One region of the Desulfosporosinus youngiae DSM 17734 genome, then DNA from elsewhere that is predicted to be linked to it. Evidence: riboswitches for the same ligand, from Rfam matches in the RefSeq annotation. Region 1 holds a riboswitch; the other holds the start of a gene.

The links. A riboswitch is a leader RNA that binds a small molecule or an ion and turns the genes downstream of it on or off. The one in region 1 is predicted to bind molybdenum cofactor.
Region 2: another riboswitch for molybdenum cofactor. It lies ahead of DESYODRAFT_RS09310 (molybdopterin molybdotransferase MoeA); the one in region 1 lies ahead of DESYODRAFT_RS17610 (hypothetical protein).

Annotation. Positions count from the first base shown of each region.
Region 1 covers NZ_CM001441.1:3,769,207-3,774,293, forward strand. Annotated here, with positions in the region: gene DESYODRAFT_RS17595 (hypothetical protein) at 1-26, shown strand, start outside; gene DESYODRAFT_RS17600 (hypothetical protein) at 74-931, shown strand; partial or broken gene DESYODRAFT_RS27480 (LbetaH domain-containing protein) at 951-1,153, opposite strand; molybdenum cofactor riboswitch at 1,689-1,822, shown strand; gene DESYODRAFT_RS17610 (hypothetical protein) at 1,921-3,459, shown strand; partial or broken gene DESYODRAFT_RS27485 (DUF3102 domain-containing protein) at 3,663-3,773, opposite strand; gene DESYODRAFT_RS17615 (hypothetical protein) at 3,864-4,388, opposite strand; gene DESYODRAFT_RS17620 (aminotransferase class V-fold PLP-dependent enzyme) at 4,606-5,087, opposite strand, start outside.
Region 2 covers NZ_CM001441.1:1,989,827-1,994,913, reverse strand. Annotated here, with positions in the region: gene DESYODRAFT_RS09315 (FecCD family ABC transporter permease) at 1-779, opposite strand, end outside; gene DESYODRAFT_RS09310 (molybdopterin molybdotransferase MoeA) at 904-2,199, opposite strand; molybdenum cofactor riboswitch at 2,290-2,426, opposite strand; gene hydA (dihydropyrimidinase) at 2,693-4,084, opposite strand; gene DESYODRAFT_RS09300 (hypothetical protein) at 4,345-4,554, opposite strand; gene DESYODRAFT_RS09295 (sporulation initiation factor Spo0A C-terminal domain-containing protein) at 4,560-4,775, opposite strand; gene DESYODRAFT_RS09290 (helix-turn-helix domain-containing protein) at 4,927-5,087, shown strand, end outside.

The sequences.
Region 1 (5,087 bases):
TCACCCTGATAGGGTATGAGTTATAAGGCCAGGCATTCAAGGCCAGGTCAAAAAATCAAAGGAGAGCCGGTTAATGAGCAGTCCTCAGCAAATTCCAGCAGCTATTGAAAAAAACTCAAACCTGATTAAATATGCCAGCTTTGGCGTCCTGACCAGCGGAATAACTCTTTGGACTCCGGAGGCGCAGAAAAGCGTCTGTCTGACAGCAGTGCAAGCATCGGCTTCTCAGGCGGTATCCCTCCTGTTAAGTAATGGAAATAATGATTTCCTTTCCCTCAGAATAACAGAGCCTTTCAGTACGGTAAGTCAAAGTTTTTATTCTCCTTATAATCTCAGTCCAAACACTCCTCTTATGGTAAGAACATCTGATGAGCAAATAAAATGCAATACTTCCGGGGCTGTTACAGCTACTCAGACAGCCTATAACGGCAGGACTGATTTCACCAATGTTAATAATGCCGTGGGACTTCATAATGGCAGCGTTGCCTCTTTAGCCTCAGGCTTGCTTACACAGACCGGAGGAAATATCATCTTAGGGTACAGCCTGCTTCCGGCAATGTCTAATTATTTGGATATTGAGCAGGTTGTTATAAAATTCTACTGCAGACTCAGTCTGACCGTTGCCGTAGGGGTCAGTTCAATGATCTTTTCCTGGCGGCCCAATGCTCAGGCAGCCTGGACCGGACTGGGGCAGGTAAGCCGTTCCTTAATCGGTACTGCCGATTATCTGACAAATCCCCTTGAACAGGATATAACCGCTGCAGTACTGGGGGCACCTGCTCCCTGGGACGTAATAAATAATCTTCAGACATCATTTGTGGGAAGCCATACCGGGCTGGGCCTGGGCAATACGATTCAATTAGATGCTGTAGAGGTTGCAATCTGCACCACCGGCAAAAATCAAATGACACTTTTTGGATATGAAGCTTAATCGCCCTAGGCGGAGGCCTTTTGATTACTTTGCAGGGGTTACCCGCGGCAATTACATTGTCAGGTATATCCTTAGTCACCACACTCCCCACGCCTATCGTCAGGTTATCTCCGATTGTCACTCCCGGGCAGATAATGGTTCCGCCGCCAATCCAAACATTATTTGTCTCTCCGCGGGGTCAGTAGGATGCCCAACCGTATAGATTTGAACATTTGGTCCTAAAAACGCCTGATAGCATTTTCTCTTTTTCACTTTTAACCATATGCTTCACCCCTATTACTGAGTAATAAGGATATTTTTGCTGAAATCCATGGTATTAGAAACCAGGGTTTTCTTGAACATTGATAAATCATTCGATCTTTTGCTAAGTGAAATATCTGCTAAAAAATCCGGATAAATGTCATGGAGTCGGTCAATATAGCGTATTCTTGGCCTTCTTTCCCGCTTTCCATTCCTTCCAGTTTTACGGATCTTCTGACTCAATAAAAATATACCTCTCCAATCTAGTTCTTTAAAAAAGCGTGTTACACGAAAATTAATAAAAACATTGATAAACAGGAATTTTGTGCAGTATAATAACAGAGGAAACGTATAATTCATGTTTACGTAGGTTCGACAATCAGATCCATAAGCCTCATTTTTCTTACCAATATTAAATATAAACAAACAAAGCTATTATCCAACATTTGAATGTTCCCGAGATAATCAGATAACAGTCAATGGTGCTGGTTTTAACGGTAAATTCAAGATTTAAAATTAAAAAACGAATCTCCGAGCCGGGATGAACCTAAAGAGCAATCTATGGACACCGGACAGGGTCTAGAACCCTCGGGGTATACTTGGAAACGGGTATGCCTTCACGTTTTGAAAAGGAGGTGGATTAAAGCCAACTGGATTTAAAATCAGTTATGGCTCCGCTTTCTATTGGCGGAGCCATTTATTTTTTTCGAGTACCAATGCATTTCAAAATTGTTAGGTGGTGAATTTCATTGGCAAGTATAAAAATGAAACAAGTCATGGAATTTTTCTCAGAGAATCATGATATTGACCTAAATGATGCAGAAGAATATTTTATGGCAATTATTTCTGTGGGATTGTCTTTAAATAAGGAAATGAGAAAAGATATAGCTTCCATTTATAATCAGAATAAATTAATGTTCTTTGAAAACGCTAAAAACTTTTCAGGATATAATCATGTCTTACTAAGTAACGGTGACTTGGAACAAGAAATTTATGCTAAAAAAACTTTGGGTATTTTACTAAGCGCCGAACAATCCGAGCTGATAAAAGTGAAGGTCTTACGGCTCATCAAGAAATATTACAAAGATGTATATATTCATGCTCAAAATAATAATTACGATGGATTTAGAAAAAATTTGCCAGCAATAGAAGACACCAATAAAAACCTCAAGTTAACTGAAACGCTGATTGTTTTATATTTTTACACCATGAAACAAATGAATGAAAATTTACTCAACCTGCAAGTTGTGGAAAACGCATTTAATGTGGCAAGTTTGTTTATTAACATTAACCCTATTAATACTGATATTGAAAGTGAATTAAAAAGAGAAAATAGATTAGCCAAAGTAAAACAGATAGTCAAGAATGAACTTGGAGTAATAAAAAATTCCTCAGATATTCTTTATAGTAAGAATAAAGAGATAAAAAATATTGTAAGTTGTTTACGCAATCTCCTTTTAATCCATAAATTAGATGTTGATTCCATTTCTCCTAAGCTTAACCAAAATGATTTAGATAAAGTTATGCTGGCATTTATAAAAACTACGAGAAAATCGGAATTTGATAAAACTCAGGTTGTGCAATCATTCGGTGCCGGATATATTGTAAAAATGCTGCTTAATGAATACTTAAGAGCAAGGGAACTTTATCTTACTTATAGTGATGAAGATGCCCTATATTCCGAATTGAAAGCTCTTAAGGAGAAGTTAGATATTGCATCATCAGAAAAAGACACTGTTGAAATCCAGGCACAAAAACTAAAAAGTGAGATTGAAAATTATGAGTTTAAACTGAAAAATGCCTTATCTGAGCAAAGCAGATTTTATGAAGCACAAATTAATGAGCTAAATAAGAAGATCGATAAACTTAAAATAAACCTAAATACTGAAATGAAAAATAGACAGGAACTTTTTCAACTTCGGGAGTTTTTCATCGATCTTAAAAATGATTATTTACCCACAGAGACTTCATTAGATTTATCGAAGTTTATCACCAATAAGAAGCTCTTAATCATCGGAGGGACCCCAAGTTGGAGAAAACGGTTAAAGGCTAAATTTCCCACAATTCTTACGATAGATGGCTTTAATGACAAGATTGAATTTAGAAGTTTTGGAGAGATAGATTTTGTTCTCTTTTATTCAAAATATATGAGCCACAAAACCTATTATAAAACTGTCGATTTCATAAGAGCAAATGATATTCCGGCAGGTTATATTGGTAAAACAAATATCGATTTAGTCGAATTAGAAATAGCTGAAGAATTAAATAAGAGATTAGCAGCTCATTAGTGGGGGTTTGATCATGATTTCCAAAGTGTATCAATAATTTCGTCCGTAAGGTGCATCCATTTTGTCTATTTTCAGCGTAAACCTATTGCTATATGGGGAGTTATCTATTCAGTGATCATCCATAAAAAAACCGTACACAACCCTTCCTGCACTGGAATACGGCGAATACCCTAAGGGCCTGCTCTTTCTCCTGCATGGCCTGGCTCCCTATCTTTCAAGGCCTGCTGGAGCTCCTGTTTCGTCATGCCGGCCACATCGTTTTGGGCGATGAATTCCTTCCGCTCCTCTTCCGATAATCCCAGAAGGAGTAAACTTAAGTCAATTCACTCAAAAACACCTCAACTTGGCTATTTTCTGTAAATTTTCAGGTAAACCCAGCCCGCATAAGTAGCAGCAACAAACCCTTACTTTGAATCTTTTCTTTGCACTCCAATTGATTGTGTATCTTGTGACGATAGCTCGCTTATCCTCTCATCAATGACACGCTTTCCTTCAATTGAATTTATATACTCTCTGATCTCATCCCTTATAGAATTAGTTTTATCAAATGATGATTTTTTTGTTCTTTCTGTTTTGAACCCAATTAGTGCTATTGCGATACCTAAGCTAACTAATGTAATAGCGTCACTCAATGCATTAACTTGTTTTACAGGAATATTGATTTTCAGATAGGGTAAAACGATTACAGCTATCAGTGAACCCGCAAGGAGGACTGAAGGTAGGTGATTTAATGTTTTATTCAGTTTAACCTCTCTCTTTACTGCTATACCTTCGATGTAGAACTCTATTAGGTCAGATAATATTAGAAAAAACGCTGCAAGCGAAACATATAGCAACCACTTCCCAGTTGCATTTATAAAGGGTGTAAGTCTTAGCACTGATAATAAAATAAAACAAAATCCAGCGAATTTTGTAAACGTTATGGTCAAGCAATGTTTCCCCCTTTATCTTATTGACCTTGGTAATTGAAATAATTGTTTTGGCCACCGACTCGTTTTGACTACAACATCCTTGATGTGCTATTCCTTTACCTCCTTTAGGTTTATATATTATTGTGCATACCCCGGTTTCTTGTACAAGCGTTTAGCTCAAATATAAATTCAATATTTACTGTAATTTTAGAAAGACAGAAAATAATTACAAAGCTCAATCCCCGTTTCGCATGTTACTAATGACTGAAGGAATCGTTTCCAGCAGATAATCCATATCCTCTTCACTGTTATGTTCATTCAGACTAATCCTCAGGCTGCCATAAGCAAGGGACTCCGATGCGCCGGTTGCCAGCAGTATCCGGGAAGGGTTGATGGAGCCTGCAGTGCATGCGCTTGCCGAGCTTGCCAAGATACCTGCCTTGCTTAAGGTGGTTACCAGGGGCTTTTTGTCCATTCCCGCAAAGGCAAACGATGCCATACCGGGCAGGCGGTTTTCAGGATCCCCCGTCAAATAGGAGCCGGGGATTTTCAATATCCCCTGAATCAACCTGTCCCTCATCGCAACAACCTTCCGGTTCTTTTCTGCCATGGTTGCCACGGCTTCTTCCAAGGCAGCGGCCATACCCACGATGCCAGGAACATTTTCCGTCCCTGCCCTTGAACCCTTTTCCTGACCTCCTCCATGGATCAGGGGCG
Region 2 (5,087 bases), 1.8 Mb from region 1:
GTGATCATCGTGGCGCACAGGATGATAATAATCCGCAGGCGTTTCGGGTTGATCCCCAACATCCGGGCTTCCTCATCGCCAAAGGACAGGGTATTTATCCGCCAGCGCAGCAAAAACAGCGGAATCCCGCCAATGAGAATCGGCACTAAAAGCAGCGGGATTTTCGAAACAACCACGGAGGAAAGGCCGCCCATCAGCCAAAACGTAATGGCAGGCAAGGTATTATTGGGATCGGCCAGGTACTTAATCAGGGAAATAAAGGCCTGGAACAGGGAACTGACCACCATTCCCGTCAGGACCAGCGACAGAACGTTATTGCTGTCGCGGCTGATAACGGAAGAAATGCCGAAAGACAAAAACACTGCGATGATGCCGAAGAAAAATGAGGTGACTTGAATTTCAAAATAGCTGAAGGAAAACAGGATGGCAACCGCCGCGCCGAAACCCGCCCCGGCCGAGGCTCCCAGCAGATCCGGCGACACCATGGGGTTGCGGAAAATACCCTGATAGGCAGCGCCGGCTACAGACAGCCCGCTGCCGATCAGCACCGCTACCAGAATACGCGGCAGCCGCGCCTGAAAAACCACATTTTTTAAGGTCACATCCACCGTCGACCCGGTAATGGGAGAAAAAAAGGTGGTGATGACTTCTTGGAGGCTCAAGGTATACCGGCCTAAAGTAAAGGAAAACACAATAATAAGGAACAAGACGACGCCCATACCCAGCAAAATCAGCGGCTGCTTGGCCTGCTTTTTGGGCTCCACACGCTTACCTATCAATCTAACTTCTCCTTCAAACTCGTAATCCTATTTAATATTTCGTCAGTAACGATCTCATCATTATTTCTTACCTTTTCCAGAGGATCGGCAATTTTGGGAAAAAATCGTTTTCGGCGGCAAATCACTAAGTATTAGAAGGAATCGTCCGCTCATTGACAAGCAATTTAGCTTTGATCCTCCTGCCTTTCCGGTACTGATCCAGATCGCCTGTAACGGAGACCGAGGCATTGGCCCCGATAAAGTTTTCAACCGTCTCGTCCATACGTCCTACCAGCCCTGCGCTGTATCCGCCAGGGGTCCCGCGCACATGAACGCGCGGCTCCCAAATACTGGACCCGCCGCCCCGCGGGGGAAAATCATCCTCCAAAACCGCCTCTATCACCGGCCGTTCATACAAAAGGCAGCCCATGTACCATTCAATAACCGGCGGCAGGAAATATTCCGTCATAATGATAGCAGCGTGAGGCGGGCCGGGAATGCCCAGCAGCGGTTTCCCCTCAATTTGTGCCAAGAGCAGATTTTTGCCGCCGGGACTAAGCTGCACCCCATGACAGGCAATTTGTCCCATTTTCCGTACGGCCTCAAGAGTGTAGTCTTCGTAGTTGGCTTCCCCTTTACCAACGCCCCCGATTACCACTAAAATGTCGCAGCCCGGCAGCGCCTTTTGAATGGCCGCCTCGATAGCTTCTCCCCCATCGGCCACAATGGGGAAAACCGTGCTTTGGACGCCGCACTGGGCAGCGATGGCTTGGATATAGACGCTGTCACTCTCAATGCACTGACCCGCCGCAGGTACGGTGCCCGGCGGCACCAGATCATCCCCTATGGGAATAATGGAAATTTTAGGCCGGCATTTCACGGAAACCAAGGTGTGGCCGGTGTACTGCATGAGGGCCAGATGAGAGGGGGACAGCTTTTCGCCGGCACCGGCCAGTTGTTCCCCCTGCCCCACATAGGTACCCTTGATTTTGACACTTTGATACTGCACCGGAAGTTCCAGCAAGGTGGCCGTTCCGTCGGAGTTGATTTTGCACTGCTCTCCATGGACAATAGAGTCAAATTCCTCCGGTAGGGCGGACCCCATGGGGCAGTGGTGAAAATCCCCGGGCTGTAAAATTCGCCTTCCCGTCTCAAAGGCAGCTTTGCTCTTTTCAAAATGGATCGCAATACCATCATGCGCGGCGCAAGTGGCCACTGGTACACCCACTTTGGCGAAAACATCTTCGGCCAGCACCCGGCCCAATCCCTGCGCCAGAGGGATGCACTCCGCCTTCTCTCCGCGCAGGGGTATTTTCCCCAGCCAAAGTTCCAGTGCTTCGTCTACCGTAGGCACAGGAACGATCTTTTTTACGCAATGACAGGAGCAGTCGTTGCATACCTCTGTGCAGGGTTTGGGTGGTATGATTACACTTTTTTCCATGAAGAACCTAAAACTCCTTTCTGACGCAAAGTGATAATAAAAATAAAAAAAACTTCACTGAAAAGCAGTGAAGTTTTTTTTCATACGAAATAAACCCCCACGTTCACTCCTTTTCAAAGTCGGAAGGCATATTCGTTTCCAAACATACCCTGAGAACATTATCTGTTCTGGCCGGTGTCCATGGGCGAAACCTTTAGGACCATCCCGGCTTGGAGTAACTATGTTGTTTGTAACTACTATGTAACATAGACTTATAAACATCGTAACATAGACTTATAAACATCATGAAACATAGACCTATATAAATACTATATCATAAACTTTTGCACCATTCTATAACGTAAACTAACAAAACACAACAGGAACAAAAACACTTTTAATTTTTTCCTAACAACGCGATGGATTTGTAAATATCCGGATTGTGCCTTACAGTTAGCCAGCATAACGTCACATATATACCTGCATTCTTTAGGAAGTTGGGCTAATTGAATGTCTATCTTATATTTCTGAGTATAGGCAGGTTTCGTTTGATGAATTTTCCCGATCCTTTTTCCCCTAAAAAGCATCCTTCCTTGGCGACGATTTTTCCACGGGATATTGTCATATATGGATAGCCTCGTAGAGAGATACCCTCATAAGGGGTATAATCAACATTTTCATGCAGCATGCCGTGGGTAAGAGTCAGTTCGACTGAGGGATCAACAATCAAAATATCGCCGTCACTGCCTTTTTCCAAGGTTCCTTTACGGGGATATAACCCGAATAATTTCGCCGGATTTGTTGACGTGATCTCTACATAGCGCTGCGCATCAATTCTTCCCGCCGACACACCTTCCGAGAACAAAAGTGCCATGCGCGGCTCGACTCCAGGTGCCCCGTTAGGTGTCTTGGCAAAATTGTCCTTTCCTAATTGTTTTTCACCTTTCAGGAAAAATGGGCAGTGGTCCGTTGCAACGGTTTGAATGCTGCCATCCTGCAGACCCAGCCACAGAGCCTGGTTGTCCTTCGTCGTGCGGAGCGGGGGACTCATAATATATTTCAGACCGGCATCGCCGGGTTCGCGGTAGCGGCTTTCATCTAAGACTAGATATTGAGGGCAGGTTTCGGCAAAAAGGTTTTTCTGCCCCCTCTGCCGTGCCTGACGGATATAATCCAAGCCCATTTCACAAGACAAATGTACAATGTACAGCGGCGCGTCGTCCGCCACATGAGCAAAAAGAATCAGACGGTTTATTGCTTCCGCCTCACTTTCTACCGGATGGCTTACCGCATGGTAGATTGGTGAAGTTTTTCCCTGTTCGATTAATAACTCTTTCAGACAACCCACCATATCATGGTTTTCAGGATGAACCGTCAGCATAATTCCCAATTCTTTTGCTTTTCTCATGAGCAGGAAAAATTCCCGGTCCGTTAGTTTCTGCCCGTAGGTAAGGTAAAACTTGTGGCTGGTAATCCCTTCGCCAACAAGCTCCTCTACTTCCTTCAAAATAGCGTCATCCACATGTCCAATGACCCCATGGAATGAATAGTCAATGACCGCTTTACCTTCGGCAAGGGTGTGATAATGGTCCAATTGATGCCGGATACTGCAGCCTTCAGGGCCAAAGGCCAAGTGGTCAACAATGGTTGTGGTGCCGCCGCATGCGGCCGCCACTGTTCCGGTATAAAAATCATCGGTAGCCCGTGCGATTCCCACATCTAAATCCATGTGCGTGTGCACATCAATTCCGCCGGGCATGACCAGCATGCCCCCGGCGTTAACAATTTCCTCGTTGCTTTCCGGTATAAGATTGGCTGCTATTTCTGTAATAATGCCGTCCTTAATTCGCAAATCAGCTTTTATTGAAGATTTGTCTGTAATAATGGTTCCATTTTGGATTAGCAATTTTCAGTACCTCCGTATAATTGGATTTTAATTCTGCCTGCACAAGTTTAAGCAGAAGTTTGAATCTTAGCATATTCCTCTCTTCCTGATTTTTCATATTGTATATAGTAATTTTAGCGACACATGATGTCAAGTAAGCAGCTTAAGTCGGGCGGCCGCCGATTCATTGCTCCCCCTTTTGGCAGCTCTTCAATTTGAACTTTCCTAAATGCAGCGTACGCTCCGGTATCCGGCGAAGGCGAGAAGTCCCTCTATCCTGCTTATCCGAGAATCATACGCGCGTACAAATCTCGGACAGGCCGGGCTAGGCTCCCCGCAAAAGCTAAACGTATGTCACGGCCGCGGACCAAAACCTTCTCTGAAAAGGATTCGGCACTCCAGGATGGGAATTCCTGAGCACCGAACTCTGCATTGCCCGAGCCGGCCCACTCTTCCAATGCCATCTCATCACCAGTATGCCAGGTCTTCATAATACCTATCTTTTTATTTTATGGGCTAATGATTTTATAAACTCTTCTGTAGTAGGGATTCCAGCCTTACTCGATATACTTTCCTGAATAATCTTTTCACTCTCTGATTTATCAATTTTTTTGTAGACATGGTCAATAGCCGCTTGCATTTCTCTTTTAACTTCAGCAACAGTTACGCCATGCTCTTTGGCAATTTTTCGATATATATTTCTCATATTCATGTTAGCTTACCACCTTTCACACCATTTAACATTGTACTTCTTTTATTTTGCAACTTCATAAATTGTATGTCAACCAAAATAAGACTTTAGATGTTGCGAATAACAAGTTATTAAAATGTACAATATTGTATACAAGGCGGTGATCACCAATATGTATGAGAAATATTTATCCGAGCGAATTGCAAAACTGAGAACAATGAAAAAAGTTTCCGCTCGTGATATGAGTCTTTCCATTGGACAAAATGAGAATTATATTAATCATATTGAGAATGGGAAATCCATGCCCTCTATGCAAGTATTCTTTTATATCTG